Regions from separate parts of the Azospira sp. MPR-LB4 genome, predicted to be linked through region 1. Evidence: predicted binding sites of a transcription regulator. Region 1 holds the regulator's gene; each other region holds the start of a gene.
What was found. Region 1 encodes FNR, which switches genes on or off when oxygen is low (the NO sensors DNR and NnrR bind a similar motif). Its sites were predicted from a motif close to TTGANCTAGNTCAA; they were not measured.

Region 1 (5,679 bases):
CAAGCGGGCCAGGCTCGATGCCACCCAGCGCTACTGGCGGCTGGGGCTGGCCTGCGCCGTCGGCGGGGCGGCCCTGTGGGCGGTGGGGCAGCTGTGGCCGGCCCTGGGCCTGTGGCCCGGGCTGCCCCTGCTGCTGGGCATGCTCCTGCTGGTGGGCGGGTTCATGTCGGTGATCACCGGCATGCTGTACAAGATCGTGCCCTTCCTCATCTGGCTGCATCTGCAGAACGCGGGCCAGGGCCGGGTGCTGGCGCCGAACATGAAGCGCATCCTGGCCGAGAGCGCCATGGCGCGGCAGATGGCGGCCCATGCCGCTTCCCTGGCCCTGCTGCTGGCCGCCGTGGTCCGCCCCGCCTGGTTCGCCTGGCCGGCCGGACTGGCCCTGCTGCTGTCCAACCTGTGGTTGCTGGTGAACCTCTGGCGCTGCCTGCAGGTCTATCGGCGGCACCTGCGGCATATCGGCGAGCAACTCGCCACGGCTGCCTGATTTTTCGGAGATTCCATGTTCAAGGCCTTTTTCAGCGCCCCCCACCGGGTCATGTTCGCCCTCGGCGCCCTGCAGAGCCTGCTGGCGGTGCTGTTCTGGGCGGCGGACCTGGGCGGCCGCTATGCCGGACTCTATGGGGCTCCGGCCTGGGCCCTGCCCGGCATCTGGCTGCATGGGGCCCTGATGCTGTTCGGCCTGTTCCCCCCCTTCATCTTCGGCTTTCTCATGACGGCCCTGCCCAAGTGGGTGAGCGCCCCGGCCCTGACGCGGGGCCAGTACCTGCCGGCCTTCGCTCTGCTGGCAGGCGGCTGGCTGCTCTTCTGGGGCGGCCTGCTGGCGGCGCCCCTGGCCGTGTCCGGCCTGGTGGTGGCGTCCCTCGGCTGGCTGTGGGGCTTGGTCGCCCTGGCCCGGGCCGTGACCTGGCCCCAGCCCCGGGGCTTCGCACCGGACCGTTCCCACGCCTACGCGCTGCTGGCCGCCCTGGGGCTGGGCCTGGTCGCCCTCTGGGCCTATGCCTGGGGCCTGGCAGCCATGGCCGGCGACGGGGTGCGGGCCGGCATCGAGCTGGGGCTGTGGGGCTGCCTGCTGCCGGTGTTCTTCATCGTCAGCCATCGCATGCTGCCCTTCTTCACTGCAGCGGTGCTGAAGAACTACACCATCTACCGACCCATGCCCCTGCTGTGGCTGGTGCTGGCCTGTTTCCTTGGCCACGCCCTGCTGGCCCTGGTCGGCTGGCACGGAGCCCTGTGGCTGCCGGACGCCGTTGCCGCCGCCGTGGTCATCCATTTCTCCTGGAAGTGGCAGCTTCGGCGCAGCCTGGCGGTGCCCATGCTGGCCATGATCCACGGCGCCACCGTCTGGCTGGGCCTGGGGCTGGTGCTCTATGCCTGCCAGGGGCTGGCCCTGGCGCTGGGCGGCAGCTTCGGCGGCCTGGCGCCCCTGCACGCCATCAGCATCGGCTATTTTGTTTCCATGCTGCTGGGCATGGTCACCCGGGTCACCCTGGGGCATTCGGGCCGGCCCATCAACGCCGGGGATCAGACCACCTGGCCCCTGTTCTGGCTGTTCCAGAGCGTGCCCCTGCTGCGCATCGCCGGCGAGTTCCTGCCCCTGTCCGGCCCCTTCAACCTGCAGTGGCTGGCCAGCCTGGCCTGGCTGCTGGTGTTCGCCCTGTGGGTGCGGCGCCACGGCGCCATGTACCTGCGGCCCCGGCCCGACGGCCAGCCCGGCTGACGGATCGCGGAGCCATCCCATGTACCTGGCCCTCAAGCATCTGCACATCACCTGCGTCGTCCTCTCCGGCCTCGGATTCCTCCTGCGCGGATTCTGGATGCTGCAGGAGTCGCCTCGACTGCAGGGGCGCCTGCCGCGGGTGGCGCCCCATGTGGTGGATACCCTGCTGCTCGGCAGCGCCCTGGCCCTGGCCTTTCTCTCCGGCCAGTATCCCTTCGTCCAGGGCTGGCTGACGGCCAAGGTGCTGGCCCTGCTGGCCTACATCGGCTGTGGCAGCGTGGCCCTCAAGCGGGGGCGCAGCAAGGCGGTGCGGGGCATCTTTTTCGTCATGGCCCTGTCGTGTTTCGCCTATATCGTTTCCGTTGCCCTGACGCGTCATCCCGCCGGCTTCTTCGCCGGTCTGTGAAAGGAATTGCATGAGCCACAGCCTGTTGGGCGCCGCCGCCCCCAGTTTCGACGAACCCCTGGAAATGCTGGATGCCTGTCACGGTCGCATCCAGGCCCAGATCGAGACCCTGCGTCGCCTGGTGCAGCACCTGCCCCGGCACGGTGCCGACCAGGCTGCCCGGGAGGCGGCCCAGGGCGTGCTGCGCTATTTCTCCGTGGCCGCTCCCCATCACCATGCGGACGAGGAGGATGACCTCTTTCCCGCCCTGCGGGCGAGCCAGGCGGTGGCCCGGGAAGCGGCGGTGGCGGCTCAGGTGGAGGCCCTCATCGAGCGCATCCTGGCCGATCACCGGCGCATGGACCGGGCCCGGGACGAGGTGCTGGCCCGCCTGCAGGCCATCGTCGCGGCCCAGCCGGGGGAATGCAGCGAGGCCCTGCCGGCGGCCATGGTGGAAGGGCTGGCCGAGCTTTATCTGGGACACATCGATCTGGAAACCCGGGAGCTGCTGCCCCTGGGGCGGCGCCTGCTGTCCCCCGAGCAGGCGGCCGCCGTCGGCCGCAGCATGGCGGCACGGCGGGGGGCGGTGTTTCCGGAAGGGGAACAGTAGGACTGCCGGCACTCCTGGACTAAGCCCGGGCAATAATCCGGGCAATAAAAAAAGCGGCTCCGCGGAGCCGCTTTTTTGTTTGACGCTTGCCCGGGATCAGGCCGACTGGTGGGTCATCAGCTTTTTCAGGCCCGGGATGTCCAGGATGCGGATGTGCTTTTGCTGCACGGCGATCAGACCTTCTTCCTGGAAGCGGGAGAAGGCGCGGGAAACGGTTTCCAGCTTGAGGCCCAGGTAGCTGCCGATTTCTTCCCGGGTCATGCGCAGGTAGAACTCGGCGTGGGAATAGCCGCGGGCGGTGAAGCGCTGGGAGAGATTGAGGAGGAAGGCGGCCAGCCGTTCTTCCGCCCGCATGGTGCCGAGCAGCATCATGACCCCGTGGTCGCGCACGATCTCCCGGCTCATCACCTTGTGGAAGTGGTGCTGCAGGGCCACGATCTCCCGGGACAGGCCTTCCAGGCGGGGGAAGGGGATGATGCAGACTTCGCTGTCTTCCAGGGCCACCGCGTTACAGGAATGGTGTTCGGTGCTGATGCCGTCCAGGCCCAGCAGCTCGCCGGCCATCTGGAAGCCGGTGACCTGGTCGCGGCCGTCTTCCAGCAGCACGTCGGTCTTGAAGAAACCGGCGCGGATGGCGTAGATGGATTCGAAGGCCTCCCCGGCCCGGTACAGGTGGTCGCCGCGCTTGATCTTGCGGCGGGTGCTGACCAGTTCGTCCAGCTTGGACATCTCGGTCTCGTTGAGACCGTAGGGAAGACACAGTTCTTGCAGGTTACAGTTCGAGCAGGCGGTCTTGATGACCGACAGGGTAATTTCTTGGGCGCTGGTCTTCTTCAACGGCATGCTGTTCCTCGCTGGGCCAAGGGCGTTCGGATGGTGGTAACCTGCGCCGGAAGGCCCTTTGGAAGCCTTTGATCCAGGTCAACGTGCCCCAGTTCCTGCACCACGATAATAAGCCGCACCTAATGTGTGGTTCTGCAACGACTGTTTTTCAATGACATTTACCGCCAACAACCTGGTTTTCGATCCCCAGATCATCCGCCGCTTCGACGTCAATGGACCGCGCTACACGTCCTATCCGACGGCTGACCGTTTTGTCGAAGCCTTCGATGCCGAGGCCCTGAAGCTGTGGTTGGGCAAACGCAACATCGGCGGTATCAGCCGACCGCTGTCATTATACTTCCACATCCCCTTCTGTAACACCATCTGCTACTACTGCGCCTGTAACAAGATCATCACCAAGGATCACGGCCGCAGCGCCAAGTACATCAAGTACCTGGGCAAGGAGATGGCCCTGCAGGCCGAGTACCTGCTGGACGGGGATCGGGAAGTCTCCCAGCTGCACTGGGGCGGCGGCACGCCCACCTTCCTCTCCCATGAGGAAATGCACCAGCTGATGGACCTCACCCACCGCCATTTCAAGCTGGTGGATGGGGCCGAGATTTCCATCGAAGTGGATCCGCGCAAGGTGGACCGGCCCACCGTGGCCCTGCTCGGCGAGCTGGGCTTCAACCGCATGAGCCTGGGCGTCCAGGATTTCGACGAGCGGGTGCAGCAGGCCATCAATCGCATCCAGACCGAGGAAGAAACCTTCACGGTGATGGACCAGGCGCGCAAGAGCGGCTTCAAGTCCATCAGCGTGGACCTCATCTACGGCCTGCCCCACCAGACGGTGATGGGCTTCAACCGCACCCTGGAGCGGGTCCTGGCCATGGACCCGGAGCGTCTCTCCATCTACAACTATGCCCACCTGCCGGGCCTCTTCAAGCCCCAGCGGCGCATCAACGAGAGCGACCTGCCCAACGCCGACACGCGCCTGCAGCTGCTCTCCCTGGCCATCAAGAAGCTGACCGATGCCGGCTACGTCTTCATCGGCATGGACCACTTCGCCAAGCCGGACGACGAGCTGGCCGTGGCCCAGCGCCAGGGCCGGCTGCACCGCAATTTCCAGGGCTACTCCACCCATGCGGACTGCGACATGCTGTCCTTCGGCATTTCCTCCATCGCCAAGGTGGGGCCCACCTACAGCCAGAACTACCGCACCCTGGACGAGTACTACGACCGCCTGGACGCCGGCGTGCTGCCGGTGCTGCGGGGCATCGAGCTGACCGCCGACGACCTGCTGCGCCGTTCCATCATCCAGGCCCTGATGTGCCATTTCGAAATCTCCACCGAGTCCATCGAAATCGCCCACCTGATCGACTTCAAGAAGTACTTCGCCGCCGAACTGGAGGACCTGAAGGAACTGGAGCGGGGCGGGCTGGTGAAGGTGGACGACAAATGGATCACCGTGCTGCCCCCGGGACGTCTCCTGGTGCGGGCCATCTCCATGGTGTTCGACAAATATCTGCGCGCCGATCGGCAGCGCACCCGTTACAGCAAGGTCATCTGACCGGGCTACGGGATACCGCGTTTAACTTGAGGCAAGCCTCAGGGGGGAAAAGCCGGGCGCTGGGGGAAACCCCAGTGCCCGGTATAATTTTGGCCATGGCCTTTTTCACTTTCCGCACGGCGCTCCCACGTGGCTGACTCCTTCCTGCCCACCCTGCTTTCCGTCCTCCTCGTCGGCTTTCTCGGCGGCACCCACTGCATCGGCATGTGCGGCGGCATCGTCGGCGCCCTCTCTCTGGGGCAGGCCGGAGGCAGCCGCTGGTCCCTGCATCTGGCCTACAACCTGGGGCGTATCGCCAGCTATGGCCTGGCCGGCCTCCTGGCGGGGGCCGTCGGCGCGGCCGGCGCCCACCTGGGAGAGCAATGGTCCCTGCGCCTGGTGCTCTACGTGCTGGCCAACCTGATGCTGGTGGCCCTGGGCCTTTATCTGCTTGGCGCCACCCAGGCCCTGGCGTGGACCGAGCGGGCAGGCCAGGGCCTGTGGCGCCGTCTGCAGCCCTTTTCCAAACGTTTTCTGCCCGCCCGCAGCCCGGCCCAGGCCTTTCCCCTGGGCTTGCTGTGGGGCTGGCTGCC
Region 2 (5,679 bases), 1.8 Mb from region 1:
CAGCATCCTTCTCCGGCATCAGCGGGGCATCGGCCCACAGGTTGTTGGACTTGGGATGGGTCTTGACGAACAGGGAACCGGAACCGTGGTTCTTCAGCTCGGCCACGACCTTCCAGGCGTACTGGGGATGCTTCTCCGGATCGGTACCGATCAGGCTGATAACGTCGGAACCCAGGTGGGAAGTGGACCACACGGGACCGAACTTCGGATGCACGAAGTTGGCGCCGCGGCCGGGGTGGGGCTTGGGCTTGGTATCGACCAGGGCGGCCAGCTTGCCTTCCTTGGTATCGACGACCACCACCTTGTTGGAGGCGTTGGCAGCGACGAGGAAGTAACGCTTGGTGGCATCCCAACCGCCGTCATGCAGGAACTTGGCGGTTTCGATGGTGGTTTCCTTCAGGTTCTTCACGTCGGAGTAATCCACCAGCTTGACCAGGCCGGATTCCTTCACCGTCACCACCCACTCGGGCTTGATCAGGGAGGAAACGATGGAGGCAACGCGGGGCTCCTGGTGATACTCGCCATCCACGGTGATGCCGCGGGTGGAGACGTTCTTCAGGGGCTCCAGGGTCATGCCGTCCAGGATGGTGTACTGGGGCGGCCAGTAGGAACCGACGATGGCGTACTTGTCTTCCCAGCCCTTGAACTTGGAGGTATCGACGGAACGGGCTTCCAGGCCGGCCTTCAGGGTGGCGACGATGGTGGGCTTCTCGAACCACATGTCGATCAGGTCCAGACGGCCGTCGCGGCCGATCACATAGACGTAGCGACCGGAAGCGGAAGTACGGGAAATGTGCACGGCGTAGCCGGTCTTGACGATGCCCCAGATCTTCTTGGTGTCGCCGTCGATCAGGGCCACTTCGCCGGAGTCACGCAGGGTGGTGGAGAAGACGTTCTGCAGATTGATGTTGTTCATCTGCTTGGTGGGGCGCTCGGCCACGGGCACGTGCACCTTCCAGTTGGCCTTCATTTCCTTCATGCCCCACTCGGGCGGCACATCCGGCTGCTGCTGGATGTAGGTGGCCATGTTCTTGATTTCATCCTTGGACAGGATGTCGTCGAAGTTGGGCATGCCGCCTTCGGTACCGTAGGTCAGGATCTTTTCCAGACGGCCCTGGCCGAGCTTCTGGGTGTTCGCCGGCTCCAGGTTCTTGCCGGTGGCGCCCTTGCGCAGCATGCCGTGGCAGCCGGCGCAACGCTCGAAGTAGATCTTGGCGGAAGCCTCTTTGGCTTCCTTGGTCAGGCTCGGCGCATTGGCTGCGGGTGCAGCGAAAGCGGAGCCCATGGCGGCCGCGAGGGCCGTAAAGATAAAGGCACTAACTCCCTTTTTCATGCTTTCCTCTCCTCAATAGGAATTATCAGCAAACCGTTACCCCCGACACAGCATCCGGGGATGGCGAAAGATTGCGCCCGGTGACTTGTCCAAATCCTTGATGCGAATCAACTTCAAAAAGTAGGGATATTCACTAGAGTGGTGCCTAGGCCGAAACACCCCCAAAAGGGATTGAAGGCCGACGGCCAGCCCGGCTATGCTGCCTTTTGCCAAACGAGAAAAAATAATGCTCATGCCCGATCCGAACCGCACCCACCCTGCCCTGCCCGGCACCGTCTATCTCGTCGGCGGCGGCCCTGGCGACCCCGACCTGCTGACGGTACGCGCCGCCCGCCTGATTGCCCAGGCCGACGTGCTGGTCTACGACCACCTCATTGGCGACGGCATCCTGGACCTGGCCCGGCCCGACGCCGAGATCATCTACGCCGGCAAGGAAGCCTCGAAACACACCCTGCCCCAGGACGACATCAACCACCTGCTGGTACAGCTGGCCCAGAAATACCGCTGTGTGGTCCGCCTCAAGGGCGGCGACCCCTTCATTTTCGGCCGCGGCGGCGAGGAGCTGGAGATCTTGGCCCGCCACGGCGTGCCCTTCCAGGTGGTGCCCGGCGTCACCGCGGCGGCCGGCTGCGCCGCTTACGCCGGCTTCCCCCTGACCCACCGGGACCACGCCCAGGTGCTGGTGTTCGCCACCGGCCACCTGAAGGACGGCACGGTCAATCTGGACTGGCAGGCCCTGGCCCGGCCCAAGCAGACCGTGGTTTTCTACATGGGAATTGCCGGCCTGGGAGAAATCAGCCGGCAGATGATCGCCCACGGCCTCTCCCCGCAGACCCCGGCTGGCGTGGTGCAACAGGGCACCACCCGCCAGCAGCGGGTGGTGGTGGCCGATCTGGCCACTCTGGAAGCGAAGGTGCAGGAAGCGGGCATCACCACGCCGGCCCTGATTTTCGTCGGCGGCGTGCTGCAGCTGCAGCCCCAGCTCAGCTGGTTCGAACCCCAGGCCGCAGCCGAGACGGTCTAAGCCGGATCAGCCGGGTCGAAAGAGACAGCCCAGGAGCAGCAGGAAGGAGAACAGCAGCTGCAACTGGGCGGTGCGGCCGAGCAGCAGGTTATGGCCGGTACCCGGCGTCGCCCGGGCGAAGCGCACCACCAGCAGCAGGGCCGGCGGCAGCGCCAGCAGGGGCAGGCCGGCGGCCAGATGGTGGCCGGAGGCGGCCAGCCAGCCCAGCAAAACGAAGGGCGCCAGCATCAACAGCCCGTATTCCACCCGGCATCCCGTCAGGCCCAGGCGCACCGCCAGGGTCCGCTTGCCGGCCCGGGCATCCCCGGCCCGGTCCCGGGTGTTGTTCACCACGATCACCGCCGCCGCGAACAGGCCGGACATGTTGGCCAGGGCCAGGGCGGCCCGGCTGAGGCCGCCGGTCTGCAGGTAGTAGGTGCCGAGCACCGCCCCCAGACCGAAGAACAGCCACACGAAGACCTCGCCGAAAGGCCCGTAGGCAATGGGTTTGGGGCCGCCGGTGTAGGCCCAGCCGCAGAACAGGGAAGCCAGGCCGAGCAAGACGATGGGCCAGCCGCCCTGCCCCACCAGATAGATGCCCAGCAGGAAGGCGCCGCCCAGGGCCAGGAAGCCGCCCCGCTTGACCTGGGCGGCGCTGAGCCAGCCCATGGCCGTGGCCCGGGGCGGGCCCAGGCGGTCCGGCGTGTCCGTGCCGCGCTCGAAGTCGCCCACGTCGTTGAGCAGGTTGGTGCCGATCTGGATCAGCAGGGCCGCCGCCAGGGTCACCAGGGCCACCAGCCAGCGCAGCTGGCCCGTTTCCGACCAGGCCAGGGCGCAGGTGGACAGCACCGGGGCCGCCGCCACCGGCAGGGTGCGGGGCCGCAGGGCGAGCCACCAGGCCTGCCCGGGTGTGGGACGGGAGAGGCTGGCGAGTGTGGAAGCGTTCATGGGTAACGGGCGTAAGGGAAAAACAGGCCACAGTCTAACCACAGCGCGGCAAAACGGCGCATGGCCAGATCAAAAGGTGCCGAATTTATCCCGGAACGAAGACTGTGAGAGAATGCGGCCTTTGCAAAAACCGCCCCACGGGGTGGGTGTATTTGGTGCCGGGAGAGGGACTCGAACCCTCACACTGTTACCAGCGGCGGATTTTGAATCCGCTGCGTCTACCGATTCCGCCATCCCGGCCCGGGACGCCCGGCCAGAGCTGGCGGGCACTACTGCGCGAGGGGCGCATTATCACCGATTCACGACGCCCCCACAAGCCGGACGAGGACACCCGCCGCCTGCTCCGGGCACCACCGCCAAAGCCGCAAGACCATGAGCCTTTCCGTCGACCTTTTCGACTTTCCCCTGCCGCCCGAACTGATCGCCCAGCATCCGGCCAGGGAACGCAGCGCCAGCCGCCTGCTGCACGTGGACGGCCCCCACCTGGCCGACCTGCGCTTCACTGACCTGCCCGGCCTGCTGGCCCCCGGCGACCTGCTGGTGTTCAACGATACCCGAGTGATCAAGGCCCGCTTCTTCGGCCAGAAGGACTCCGGCGGCCAGGTGGAAGTGCTGCTGGAGCGCATCGTGGACGAGCACCACGCCCTGGCCCAGGTGCGGGCCAGCAAGTCGCCCAAGGCCGGCACCCGCATCACCCTGGAAAACGCCTTCAGCCTGGTGTGCAGCGGCCGCCAGGGCGAGTTCTTCGCCCTCGAACTGGAGGGCGAAGGCAATCTGTGGGACCTGGCCGAACAGTACGGCCGCCTGCCCCTGCCGCCCTATATCGAGCACGGGGTGGAGGCGGAGGATGAGGCCCGCTACCAGACCGTCTATGCCCGCCACCCGGGCGCCGTGGCAGCGCCCACCGCCGGACTGCACTTCGATGAGGCAATGCTGGAGCGGCTCTCCGGGCAGGGTGTCCGCCGAGCCGCGCTGACGCTGCATGTGGGGGCAGGCACCTTCCAGCCGGTGCGCGTGGAAAAGATCGACGAGCACAAGATGCACAGCGAGCGCTTCCACGTGCCGGAAGAAACCGCCGCGGCCATCGCTGCCACCCGGGAACGGGGCGGCAGGGTGGTGGCGGTGGGCACCACCTCCCTGCGCACCCTGGAATCGGCCGCCTGCGGCAACGGCCTGGTACGTGCCGGCAGCGGCGAGACGGACATTTTCATCACTCCGGGCTACCGCTTCCAGGTGGTGGACCGGCTCATCACCAATTTCCACCTGCCCCGCTCCACCCTGCTCATGCTGGTCTCCGCCTTCGCCGGCCTGGACCCCATCCGCGCCGCCTACGCCCACGCAGTGGCAGAAAAATACCGCTTTTTCAGCTACGGCGACGCCATGCTGCTGGAGCGGGAAGAACATTGATTCAATAAGCCACAGAGGACACAGAGAGCACAGAGAGAAAGACCAGACCCATCCCCTGCCGCAACTGGCGGCAGCCGGTTTTACTCTGTGATCTCTGTGTCCTCTGTGGCAAAAACGCTTTTAGGAATACGTCCATGCAGTTCGAACTTCTCAAGACCGACGGCCAGGCCCGTCGCGGCACCCTGACCCTGGCCCACGGCACGGTGCAGACCCCGGTGTTCATGCCGGTGGGCACCTACGGCACGGTCAAGGCCATGACGCCCCAGTCCCTGCACGACATCGGCGCCCAGATCTGCCTCGGCAACACCTTCCACCTGTGGCTGCGCCCGGGCCTGGAAGTAATCAAGGCCCACGGCGGCCTGCACGACTTCATGGGCTGGAACAAGCCCATCCTCACCGATTCGGGCGGCTTCCAGGTCTTCTCCCTGGGGGCCCTGCGCAAGATCACCGAGGAAGGGGTGAAGTTCTCCTCCCCCATCGACGGCGCCAAGCTGTTCCTGACGCCGGAAGAATCCATGCGCATCCAGCACACGCTGAACTCGGACATCGTCATGATCTTCGACGAATGCACGCCCTACCCGGCCACCGTGGACGAGGCGGCCAAGTCCATGCGCCTCTCCCTGCGCTGGGCCCAGCGCTCCATCGACGAGCACCGTCGCCTGGGCAACGGCAACGCCCTTTTCGGCATCGTCCAGGGCGGCATGTACGAGACCCTGCGCGACGAATCCCTGGCCGGCCTGGATGAAATGGGCTTCGACGGCATGGCCATCGGCGGCCTTTCCGTGGGCGAGCCCAAGGAAGACATGGCCCGCATCCTGGCCCACACCGCACCGAAACTGCCCGCCCACAAGCCCCGCTACCTGATGGGCGTGGGCACGCCGGAAGACCTGGTGCATGCGGTGAGCCAGGGCATCGACATGTTCGACTGCGTCATGCCCACCCGCAACGCCCGCAACGGCCACCTGTTCACCCGCTACGGCGACCTCAA
Region 3 (5,679 bases), 1.6 Mb from region 1:
CGTCGTAGCCGAAGCGGGCCACCTTGAGAATGCCCGGGAACAGGCCGGCACTGGCCGCCTCCAGGTCGGCCTCGCTGCGGATGGCGGCGAAGGGGCCGTGGGGCAGGCCGTTATCCTGGAGGAAGGTCTTCTCGACGATGCGGTTCTGGCAGACGGAAACAGCCGCCGCAGCGGGACGCACCGGCAGGAACTTGGCCAGGTAGTCCAGGGTGTCGGCAGGAACGTTCTCGAATTCGGTGGTGATGGCGGCACAGCCCTGGGCCAGTTCGTCCAGGGCGGCATAGTCGTCGTAGGCGGCCGCCAGATGGCGCTCGGCGATCTGGCCGGCGGGACTGTGGGGATCCGGGTCCAGGACCCAGACCTTGTAGCCCATTTCGTGGGCGGCAGAAACGAAGAAGCGGCCGAGTTGGCCGCCGCCGAGCATGCCCAGGGTGGCGGGAGGCAGGATCATGGCCATGGTTTCCCGGTCTCCGCTCACACTTCCGGCAGCTTCATGGCCAGAACCTTCTCGCTCTGGGCCTGACGGAAATTGGCCAGCTTCTCGGCCAGCTCCGCATCATGGGTGGCCAGCTGGGCCACGGCGAAGAGGGCGGCGTTGGCGGCACCGGCTTCGCCGATGGCGAAGGTGGCGACGGGAATGCCCTTGGGCATCTGCACGATGGAATAGAGGGAGTCCTGGCCGGAAAGGTGCTTGGAGGGCACGGGCACGCCCAGCACCGGCACGATGGTCTTGGAGGCCAGCATGCCCGGCAGGTGGGCGGCACCGCCGGCACCGGCGATGATGGCCTTGAGGCCCCGTTCGGCAGCAACGGCGGCATAGTCGAAGAGCAGGTCCGGCGTGCGGTGGGCGGAAACGACGCGGGCCTCGAAGGGCACGCCGAATTCCTTGAGCATGACGGCGGCCGCCTGCATCACGGGCCAGTCGGAATCGGAACCCATGACGATGCCGATCACGGGGTGCTTGGGCTGGTTCATTGCGCTGCCTTTCGCTCGGCGGCCTCGATGGTGTTGGCCAGGAGCATGGTGATGGTCATGGGGCCGACGCCGCCGGGCACCGGAGTGATGAGGGAAGCCACTTCCTTGCAGGAATCGAAATCCACGTCGCCGCACAGCTTACCGTCGGGCAGACGGTTGATGCCCACGTCGATGACCACGGCGCCGGGCTTGATCATGTCGCCGGTGATCATGCGCGGACGGCCCACGGCAGCCACCACGATATCGGCGCGGGAGGTGTGGAACAGCAAATCCTTGGTCTTGGAATGGCAGATGGTGACGGTGGCGCCCGCATTGGTCAGCAGCAGGCCCATGGGCTTGCCGACGATGTTGGAGCGGCCCACCACCACGGCTTCCTTGCCGGCCAGGTCCACGCCGCCCTTTTCGAACATCTTCATGACGCCGTAGGGAGTGCAGGGGATGAAGCGGGGATTGCCCTGGGCCAGGGCACCCACGTTCTCGGCGTGGAAGCCGTCCACGTCCTTCTCGGCGGAAATGGCCTCGAGCACGGCTTCTTCGTCGAAATGCTTGGGCAGGGGCAGTTGCACCAGGATGCCGTGCACCTTGGGATCGGCGTTCAGTTCGGCGATCTTGTCCAGCACCACCTGGGGATTCACATCCTTGTCGTAGGTGATCTTCTCGGAATACAGGCCCACCTTCTCGCAGGCATTGACCTTGTTGCGCACGTACACCTGGGAAGCGGGGTCTTCACCCACCAGAATGACCACCAGGCCGGGGCGGTGGCCCTTGGCCGTCAGGGCTGCGACGCGGGACTGGAAGCTTTCGCGCAGCTCCTGGGCCAGCGCGTTGCCGTCGAGAATTTGTGCCGTCATGGATTTCTCTGCCAACAAAAAAGAAAAGGGGAAAGGCGAATGCCTTTCCCTTTGAATTGCCGCAATTTTATCAGAACCCCGGGGAGAATGGACCCTCCCCCGGATCGCGGCCTGCCCGAGGCTCAGGCCAGAGCCGCTTCGGCAGTGGCGGCCACCGCGGCCCGACCGGCGGCAAAGGCCTTGCGGTTCTGCTCCACCACCTTCTCGCCCTTACGGGCGAAGCGCTGCAGGATGCAGTTAAGCAGGATGTCGGCGGAGAAGGGCAGATGGTCGGCCACCGCCCCCAACATGACCGTGTTGCCGAGACGGATGTCCCCCAGATCCTTGGCGATGGCCATGGCGTCGAAGGCCACCACGCGGCAGCCGGAATCCTTCATGGAACCGACGGGATCCGCGGGGTAGTCGTAGAGCCCCAGGTCCACCACCGGCGGGGTCAGCTGGGCGGTGTTCATCAGGGCGATACCCTCGGGTACCAGCATGTGGCGCCAGCGCATGGCCTCGGCCGCCTCGAAACCCAGCAGCACATGGGCGGTGCCCGGGGTGATCTGGGGCGACAGCACCTTGGGGCCGAAACGCAGATGGGACGAGACCACGCCGCCGCGCTGGGCCATGCCGGCCACTTCGGTCTTCTTCACGTCGTGGCCCAGGGCGATGGCTGCCTCGGCCAGGATTTCCGTGGCCGTCATGACCCCCTGGCCGCCGATGCCGACAACAAGAATATTGGTCGTTGCAATGCTCATGGCGCGCTCTCAGTGCTTCTTGAGGATGTTGATGGGCACCACCGTCTCCGCATGGACGATGGCATCGGGGGCGCAGGGCTGGACGCAGAGGCCGCAGCCGGTACAGGCAGCAGTCTCGATGCGCACGAAATTGAGGTCCACTTCCCGGCCGTTGGGCTTGATGGCCTTTTCCCGCCGGGTGACGTGGATCGCCGGGCAGCCCACTTCGACGCAGTTGCCGCAGCCGGTGCATTTGTCGTCCATGACCGTGAAGGGCTTGAGCTTGTGGTAGGCCTCGGTCAGCACGCAGGGCTGGTCGGTGATGATGACGGAAGGCTCGGCCACCTTGACCTCCTCGCGGATGGCCTTGAACAGCACCGGCAGCTCGTAGGGGTTCACCTTGTGCACCCGCTCCGGCTTGACGCCCAGGGCCTGCACCAGCTTGACGAAATCCACCCGCGGCGCTTCGTTGCCGTGGATGTCCAGGCCGTTGCCCGGGTTGTTCTGGCCGCCGGTCATGCCCACGGCCCGGTTGTCCAGCAGCAGCACGGTGACGTTGCCCTGGTTGTAGACGATGTCCAGCAGGCCCTGCATACCCATGTGCAGGAAGGTGGAATCACCGATCACCGCCAGGATGCGCTTGTCCTTGTCCGACTCGCCCCGGCCCTTGTCCAGGCCCAGCGCCACTCCCATGGATGCCCCCATGGAAATGCACGTATCCAGGGCATTCCAGGGGTGGCCGGCCCCCAGGGTATAGCAGCCGATGTCGCCGGCGATGGTGATGTTGCGCACCTGAGACAGGGTGTAATAGACGCCCAGGTGGGGGCAGGCCACGCACATGGTGGGCGGCCGCGGGAACACCTGCATCGGCGCCACCGCGGTGACGGCCGGCACCGGTTCGCCGCGCAGCTTGGCGATGGCGGCCTTGAGCACGGGCGGCGCCAGCTCGCCGATGCGGGGCAGGATGTCCTTGCCGTGCAGGGCGATGCCCTGGGCCTTCAGCTCGGTTTCCAGCAGGGGCTCCACCTCTTCCACCACCACCACTTCGTCGCACAGGACCGCCAGTTCGCGGCACTTGTCGATGGGTGCCGGGCAGGAGAAGCCGAGCTTGAGCACCGGTGCCTCGGGGAAGGCTTCCTTGACGTGCATGTAGGCGGGGCCGGAGGTGATGAAGCCGAGGCGGCGGTCGCTGCCGGCCTCGATCACGTTCAAGGGAGAAACCTCGGCCTCGGCCTTGAGAGCGGCTTCCCGCTCGAACATCAGGGGCAGGCGGCGGGCGGCGCCGGAGGGGGTCATCACCCAGCGGGCCGGCTCCTTCTTGAAACCGGCACCCACATGCTCCTGACGTTCGCCCACGGTGACCAGGGCCTTGACGTGGCAGATGCGGGTGGTGAGGCGCAGGATCACCGGCACCTGGAAGCGCTCGGACAGCTCGTAGCCGAGCTTGGTCATCTCGTAGGCTTCCTGGGAGTCGGCGGGCTCCAGCACCGGCAGGTGGGCGAAGCGGCCCCAGTAGCGGGAATCCTGCTCGTTCTGGGAGGAGGAGAGGCCCACGTCGTCAGCCACGGCGATCACCAGACCGCCGGCGACGCCGGTCAGGGTCAGGGTCATGAGGGCGTCGGAGGCCACGTTCATGCCCACGTGCTTCATGCAGCAGAAGGAGCGGGAACCGGCGTAGGCCGCGCCCACCGCCACTTCCAGGGAAACTTTTTCATTCACCGACCACTCTGCGTAGAGGTCCGGATAGGTCGAAATGACTTCCAGCATTTCCGTCGCCGGCGTGCCCGGATAGGCCGCGGCAACCTTGACACCGGCCTCCCAGACGGCGCGGGCAACGGCTTCGTTGCCGGACATGAGCAACCGGCTCTGGGCCGGCACGGGCGCAATAGCGGCCATGTTGTCTCCCCCTGCTTTGTTTCAGGTGTTGATAAAGCGGGGGATGTTAACAGGCTCCATACGGTGGCGTCTTGACACAAGTCAACGACACGGAGGGGATAGATGCCTGAAAACAATGACTTCTGGCCATGAAAAAGGCATGCATTGCAGTCGCTTTGAAAATGCATCGCATTACCCGGTAAACCCCCTAGTTTCGGCAACCGGATTTGCGTATTACCATTGGTCCCACCGCGAAAAACGTGAAATAGTTGGCACAGGAGACCCGGAATGAATAATGCACCGCAGCAAAAGAGTGCGTTCTGGCAGTTGTACGAAAATATAGAAAAAACCTTCTTCAATTCACTTTCGAAGAAACTGTCCAGTTTTCTGCTGCTTTTCTGCGTAGACCTGGGTTATCTGGGCGTCTATTTCTACCAGCAAAACACCATCCAGCAATTGCTGCATAGCGGCAATGCCAGCCCCGAACTGCTCGCCCGCATCGGCGCCAGCCTGGATAGCGGCCTCTACATCATGGGCGGGCTGACCCTGTTGGCCCTGGTCATGAACATCGGCCAGATCCTCTACCTGCGCCATCTCATCGTGCGGCCGGTGAAGGTCATCACCGGCATCTTCAACGAGATCGCCCGGGGCGAAGGGGATTTCTCCCGGGACCTGCCCCTCATCACCCAGGACGAATTGCGGGAGCTTTCCGCCGGTTACAACCGCTTTGCCGAAAAGATGCGGCAGATCATCGGCGAAGTGCGCAAGATGTCCGTCAGCATCGCCCGGGAGGCGGTGCTGGTGAAGGCCCGGGTCGAGGACACGGTAAAGAGCGCCCGGGAACAGGTACGCCTGACGGAGACCGTGTTCACCGCCAGCAGCGAAAGCACCCGGGCCATCCAGGACGTTTCCGGCAGCACCCACGCCATTTCCGACTCGACCCACGGCAACCTGGACATCGCCCGGCAATCCCTGGGCGAGATGCAGGACATCGCCGGCAAGATCAACGCCGTCAGCGACAAGGTGACCCGTTTCAACCAGACGGTGGACGACCTTTCCCACCGCTCCGAGAGCGTCAAGCAGATCGCCGCCCTGATCCGGGACGTGGCCGACCAGACCAACCTGCTGGCCTTGAACGCCGCCATCGAGGCGGCCCGTGCCGGCGAGGCGGGCCGCGGCTTCGCCGTGGTGGCCGACGAGGTGCGCAAGCTGGCGGAGCGGGTGAACAAGGCCACCGCCGAAATCGCCGGCAACATCAA
Region 4 (5,679 bases), 810 kb from region 1:
CGGAGACGGTGATGAATTTGCCATCCGGCGAAACCATGACGCCGTGGGGCGACTTGGGTTCGGGAATGAGGAAGAGGATGCCTTCCTTCACCGCCGTCTCGATGGAGAGCACGTTGTGGCCGTTGATCTTCTTGGCCATGCCCTTGGCCACCAGTTCGGCGGCCTTCTTCCAGTTCACCACGTGCATGTAGTCGGTGTCCTTGGCGGAACAGCCGGCTTCATAGGGCGGGCGGCCCTTCTCGATGCCGCCGACGTAGCGCTCGGAACAGAAGGAGTTGGTGAAGGACCAGCCGTCGGACGGCCCCTTGCCGGCGTCGGAGAGATCCTGGCTGTAGGGCGGCAGTTCGACGGAGAAGGAATCCTTGGTCTGGATGCGGCCTTCCTTGCGGTCGAACTTCCAGTAGGTGACGCCGCCCCGGTACTTCTCGTTGAACTCTTCCAGGGGCACGAACTTCTTGTTGTCCAGGGGGGCCGCGTACTGGGCCGCCTCGATGATGTACTCGGTATTGGGGGTGACGAAGGCGCCGCCGTGCTCGGAACGGAAAATGGGGTTGGCGACGATCTGCTTGGTCTCGAAGTCCCGCAGGTCGATCACCGCCAGGCGCGGATTGGCCTTGTCGTTGATGAAGAGGAACTGGCCGTCGTACTTGCCCTGGGTCTCGGACATGGCCGGGTGGTGGGTGTCGCCCCAGGTGATGTCGCGACCGTCGATCCTGCCCTGGGCCAGCACCGCCTTGGATTCCTCGTCGTAGCCGTAGCCCTGCCAGGGCTCGGGGGTGAACACGCCGATGTACTTGAGGATGCGCATGGAGGGAATGCCATACACGATCACCTGGCCGGACTGGCCGCCGGAGGAGAAGGCGACGAACTCGTCGCGCTTGCCCGTCGGCACATAGGTCTTGGCCGCCGCCAGCAGGTCCTGCTGGGACAGGTTGCGGCGCTTCATCACGTCCTGCAAGGACTCGGCCCCGGCGGCAGAGCCGGCCCACAGGGCGCCGATGCCCAGGGCTGCGGCGAGAAAGGCCGCAATGGGTTTTTGAGGTTTCATTGAACGCTCCCCTTTTGAAATATGGACCCGCCTCCCTGACGGAGGCGGACGCCACGGCAGCAAACGGGCTGCCATGACTGCCGCGTCAGTAAACCACCGGGACTCTCCGGGGAACGGGGGCAGAACACCGGATTTCCGATAGCTACAGATCGGCACCGATATCAAAACCGTAGCCGACCGCGGGGCACTTCAGGCCGAGCGACGCAGGGCATGGCGCAGCTCGCCGCCTTCCGGCACGACGCTGCAGGGACAGGGCGAGAAGTTTTCCATGCGGTCGATGCGGGGCAGGTGATTGACCCGCTGCACCACGCCCTGCTGGGCCAGCTTGCGCACGGCCCGGGAAAGATAGGCCGGGCTGCAGCCGATGCGTCGCGCCAGGATGGCCATGGGCAGGGGGCCCGCCGGCTCCGGCGGTGCCGGCGACAAATGGGCGCAGGTCTCGCCGCAACGCAGGTAGCAGACCAGCCGCTCGGCCACGGAGAAGGCCACGGTCTTTTCCCGCTCCTGTTCCAGGCGGGCGATGTCGGCGGCGATGCGGGCCGCCAGCCGGTGCCGGAACTCGGGCACGGTGGCCAGCCACAGGTCCAGCAGTTCCACATCCACGTGGACCACGGAGGAATAGGTGATGGCCCGCACCTGGTAGCCCGGCACTGTGGCCCCGGCATGGAGGCATTCCAGGCCGAACAGGTCGGATTCGGCGAGGATGCGCATGCAGCGCTCGTTGCCGTCCGCCGTGGTGATCAGCAGCTCCATGCGGCCATGCTGGATGTAGAACAGGCCCGGCCGGTCGTAGCCTTCCAGCACCAGGCGGCCGGGACCGTAGCGCCGCAGGCAGACATGACGGTCGGCCAGTCCCTGCTCCGTGTTGGCAATCAGACCTGGCAGCAGGTTGCGCATCGGCTCGCCTCCAATTCGTGACTAGGAGCCGCGGGCCAGTTTGCGCTGCAGGGTGCGGCGGTGCATCTTCAGGGACTTGGCCGCCGCGCTCTTGTTGCCCTTGTATTCCGCCAGGACCCGCTCCAGGAACTCCCGCTCCAGCTCCCTCAGGCTCTTGCCCGGCCCCCCCGGAGCAGCGGCCGGCAATGGGGCCCAGCTGAGGGACAGGGCATCCGGGACTTGCCCCGGGGCAACGGACTGCAGGGGAATCAGGCCCGGCAGGCGGGCTGCCATTTCCGCCATGTCCGCCATATCCCACTCCACACCGCTGGGCTGAACCAACAGGGCAACGACTTTCATCACCGGCTCCAAGAACTGTATGGGAGCCGAGTAGACCATTCCCCTGTCGGCAATAACAGCGTCAGAACTTCGCTAATTCGCTAGGAACAGTTGCCCCGGACGACAAAAAAGCCCCGGTGCCTGGGACAGGCGGACCGGGGCTGGCGGGAGTACGCGATTACAGGGAGAAAAAGCGGGCCACCGGCCGGCCGAAAAAGGCGGTGAGCAACAGCAGCAGGGGCGTCAGCAGGATGAAGGCCCGCAACAGCCAGGCGATGAAGGGGTGGGCCCGGTGGGATTCGATGAAGTGGCGGGCCACCAGGGTGCCCTTGCCCCACAAGATGGCGGCCACCAGCAGGGGCAGCCAGGCCGCCCCGTGGAACCATTCCCCCAGGAACAGGCTGAGGAAGGTCAGGACCACCAGGGCCAGCCAGGGCAGAACCGGCGCGCCGGGGGGCAGCAGGGAAGATGGGGAGGACGGATGCATGGCGTCGGTCTCCTTCAGGCCAGGACGTAGAACAGGGGATAGAGGATCAGCCAGATGATGTCCGTGGCGTGCCAGTAACTGGCCAGGGCCTCCAGGCCGCTGTGGTCCTCCCGGGAATAGCCGCCCAGGACCAGCCGCACCAGCACCCAGAGCATGCCCAGGATGCCCCAGGAGGCGTGCACCAGATGGTTGAAGGTCAGGTAGTAATAGACCGTGTAGAAAATGCCGGCGCTGCCGTCGATGCCCTGGGCCAGGTTGCCGGTGATCTCGTAGACCTTCACCACCGGGTAGCCGAGGGCCACCACCAGGGCCGCCACCAGCCACAGCACCGCCTGCCGCCGGGGCCGGCCGGCGCGCAGGGCCGCCACGGCGCAGGCGACGAAGAAGCTGCTGGTGACCATGAGCACGGTGATGGTGGTGCCCGCCGTCTTGTTGAGCAGTTCCGAACCGTTGGCAAAGGCCTCGGGGTAATGGGCCCGGGCGATGAAATAGACGGCGAACATCAGGGCGAACTCGACGAATTCGCAGGTGATGCCGACCCAGATGCCCTTGTTGCCGGGAATCCAGCCCCTGCCCTGGGCAAGGCTATGCCCCGGCCCGGACTGCCCCAGGCCGCCGATGTCGATTTCCGGCTTGATGACCGCCTCCATCCTGCTTCTCCTCATGACCCCACGGTCCGGACTGTCCGGACATGGGCCCCATTGTTCCCCCTCCCGCCGCCCGGCGGCGGGTACAGCCGGTGAGCTTTTCCATGGGAACAGCCGGGACTCCCAGTCTGGCACTTCGGATCGGGGCAATAATTTGATGGGAATCAAGGCCATGTACAGGTCTGGGAGTGCCCTGGATGAAGGTCGGCCGGCAATCTGTTCCTATCGAAAACACGACTTACTGAATCTGTGTCCAAATCCTGGCCGGTGTTCTACTCGCAGCAACGGAAATCCCCCTATTCCCATTGCCAGCGAAAGACCGAGCATGAGCCACAAGACCGTCAACAAGGTACAGAGCGCCCGCATCGCCCTGTACCGCAACAAGCGCCAGATCCACCCCCGGGCCGTCAGCGGCCGCTTCAACAGTCTGCGCTGGCTCATGGTGTGGGCCACCCAGATCGTCTTCTACGGCGCCTGCTGGCTGGAGTGGGACGGCCGCCAGGCCCTGCTGTTCGACATCGTGCACGAGAAGCTGTACCTCTTCGGCCTGGTGCTGTGGCCCCAGGATGCCCTGCTGCTGGCCCTGGTGCTGATCCTCTCGGCCACCGGCCTGTTCCTCGTCACCGCCGTGGCCGGCCGCCTCTTCTGCGGCTTCGCCTGTCCCCAGACGGTGTACACCAGCATCTTCATGTGGGTGGAGGCCAAGGTGGAAGGGGACCACCTGGCCCGCCTGAAGCTGGCCGAGCGGCCCCTGGACGCTGACAAGCTGCTGCGCAAGGGCGCCAAGCACGGCCTGTGGCTGGCCATCGCCCTGTGGACCGGCATCACCTTCGTCGGCTACTTCACCCCCATCCGGCAGCTGCTGCCCCACCTGGCCGCCTTCACCCTGGGCCCCTGGGAAGCCTTCTGGCTGATCTTCTACACCCTGTTCACCTATGTGCAGGCCGGCTTCACCCGGGAGATGGTGTGCCAGCACATGTGCCCCTATTCCCGCTTCCAGGGTGTCATGTTCGATCCGGAAACCCGCAACGTGGCCTATGACGCGGCCCGGGGCGAGCCCCGCGGCGCCAGGCGGCAGAGCGGCCTGGGCGACTGCATCGACTGCGGCATCTGCGTCCAGGTCTGTCCCACCGGCATCGACATCCGGGACGGTCTGCAGTACCAGTGCATCAACTGCGGCCTGTGCATCGACGCCTGCGATACGGTCATGGACAAGGTGGGCAGCCCCCGGGGCCTGATCCGCTTCGCCTCGGAAACCGAACTGGCCAGCGGCCGGCAGAGTTCCCGCCACTGGAAGCGGCCCCGCCTGGCCGTCTACGCCACGGTGCTGGGCTGCTTCACCCTGCTCGGCGCCTGGACCCTGTCCGAGCGCTCCCTGCTGCTGGTGGACGTGCTGCGGGACCGGGGCTCCCTGGTGCGGGAAACGGCGGAGGGCGACTTCGAGAACGCCTACACCCTGAAGCTGATGAACCTGGCGGAGCAGGAGCGAGAATTCGAAGTGCGGGCGGAAGGCCTGCCGGGCATCCGGATTCAGGGAGCGCAGCGCTTCGCTGCCCCCGCCGGCGCCACGGCCCCGGTCCATGTCACCGTGGCCGTCCCGGGGCCGGCGGAGCGGCAAGGCATCCAGCCCATCCGCTTCCACATTGTCGCCGTGGACGATCCGCGTACCCGGCGGGAGGAACGCAGCACCTTCGTCCTGCCCTGAGGGCTCAGGAGAACAGCCACAGGGCCAGGAAGCCGCTGCCGATGGTGAGCAGGGTATTGCGCTGCCAGGCCGCCACCGCGATGGCCACCAGGCCGGCCCAGAAGCGGGGCCCCAGGCGCAATTCCCCGGCCGCCAGGAACAGTTCCGGCGCCACCAGGGCGCTAAGGGCGGCGATGGGCACGAACGGCAGGGCGGCAACGAACCAGGCGGGCGCCCGGTAACGCCCCTCGGCGGCAATGAAGGAGAGGCGGATGAGGAAGGTCAGCAGCCCCGCCGCCCCGAACAACAGCCACAGTTCGCCGTTCATGGCCGCGGCTCCCCTATGCCCCGCCGGGGCAGGAGCAGGACGCCGGCCACCAGACCGGCCAGGGCGGCGCAGAACAGGCCCAGCTTGTAGGGCAGCGCCGCGGCAACCACGGCCACGGCCGCCGCCACCAGGGCCGCCGCCAGCCGGCTGCGGCTGTTGATGAGGGGCACCACGATGGCGATGAAGGTCAGGGGCAGGGCGAAGTCCAGGGGCAGATCCGCCGGCAGCCCCCGCCCCAGCAGCACCCCGGCCAGGGTGGCCAGCTGCCAG

Region 2: the regulator FNR is predicted to act here: its motif matches at 1,431-1,444, upstream of cobA (uroporphyrinogen-III C-methyltransferase).
Region 3: the regulator FNR is predicted to act here: its motif matches at 4,513-4,526, upstream of AC3QLZ_RS07165 (thiamine pyrophosphate-dependent enzyme).
Region 4: the regulator FNR is predicted to act here: its motif matches at 3,552-3,565, upstream of AC3QLZ_RS11330 (cytochrome c oxidase subunit 3 family protein).

The regions. Positions count from the first base shown of each region.
Region 1 covers NZ_CM179521.1:3,205,589-3,211,267, forward strand. The annotation lists gene AC3QLZ_RS15065 (hypothetical protein) at 1-487, shown strand, start outside; gene AC3QLZ_RS15070 (NnrS family protein) at 503-1,720, shown strand; gene AC3QLZ_RS15075 (SirB2 family protein) at 1,740-2,126, shown strand; gene AC3QLZ_RS15080 (hemerythrin domain-containing protein) at 2,137-2,715, shown strand; gene fnr (fumarate/nitrate reduction transcriptional regulator Fnr) at 2,812-3,558, opposite strand; gene hemN (oxygen-independent coproporphyrinogen III oxidase) at 3,710-5,107, shown strand; gene AC3QLZ_RS15095 (sulfite exporter TauE/SafE family protein) at 5,237-5,679, shown strand, end outside.
Region 2 covers NZ_CM179521.1:1,225,438-1,231,116, forward strand. The annotation lists gene AC3QLZ_RS05580 (nitrite reductase) at 1-1,285, opposite strand, end outside; gene cobA (uroporphyrinogen-III C-methyltransferase) at 1,560-2,357, shown strand; gene AC3QLZ_RS05590 (1,4-dihydroxy-2-naphthoate polyprenyltransferase) at 2,364-3,284, opposite strand; tRNA gene AC3QLZ_RS05595 (tRNA-Leu) at 3,438-3,524, opposite strand; gene queA (tRNA preQ1(34) S-adenosylmethionine ribosyltransferase-isomerase QueA) at 3,657-4,691, shown strand; gene tgt (tRNA guanosine(34) transglycosylase Tgt) at 4,826-5,679, shown strand, end outside.
Region 3 covers NZ_CM179521.1:1,560,270-1,565,948, forward strand. The annotation lists gene AC3QLZ_RS07145 (5-(carboxyamino)imidazole ribonucleotide synthase) at 1-451, opposite strand, end outside; gene purE (5-(carboxyamino)imidazole ribonucleotide mutase) at 475-975, opposite strand; gene folD (bifunctional methylenetetrahydrofolate dehydrogenase/methenyltetrahydrofolate cyclohydrolase FolD) at 972-1,826, opposite strand; gene AC3QLZ_RS07160 (indolepyruvate oxidoreductase subunit beta) at 1,949-2,566, opposite strand; gene AC3QLZ_RS07165 (thiamine pyrophosphate-dependent enzyme) at 2,576-4,441, opposite strand; gene AC3QLZ_RS07170 (methyl-accepting chemotaxis protein) at 4,709-5,679, shown strand, end outside.
Region 4 covers NZ_CM179521.1:2,395,695-2,401,373, reverse strand. The annotation lists gene nosZ (Sec-dependent nitrous-oxide reductase) at 1-1,048, opposite strand, end outside; gene AC3QLZ_RS11345 (Crp/Fnr family transcriptional regulator) at 1,238-1,945, opposite strand; gene AC3QLZ_RS11340 (helix-turn-helix domain-containing protein) at 1,967-2,284, opposite strand; gene AC3QLZ_RS11335 (hypothetical protein) at 2,442-2,750, opposite strand; gene AC3QLZ_RS11330 (cytochrome c oxidase subunit 3 family protein) at 2,765-3,400, opposite strand; gene ccoG (cytochrome c oxidase accessory protein CcoG) at 3,723-5,102, shown strand; gene AC3QLZ_RS11320 (AzlD domain-containing protein) at 5,107-5,409, opposite strand; gene AC3QLZ_RS11315 (AzlC family ABC transporter permease) at 5,406-5,679, opposite strand, start outside.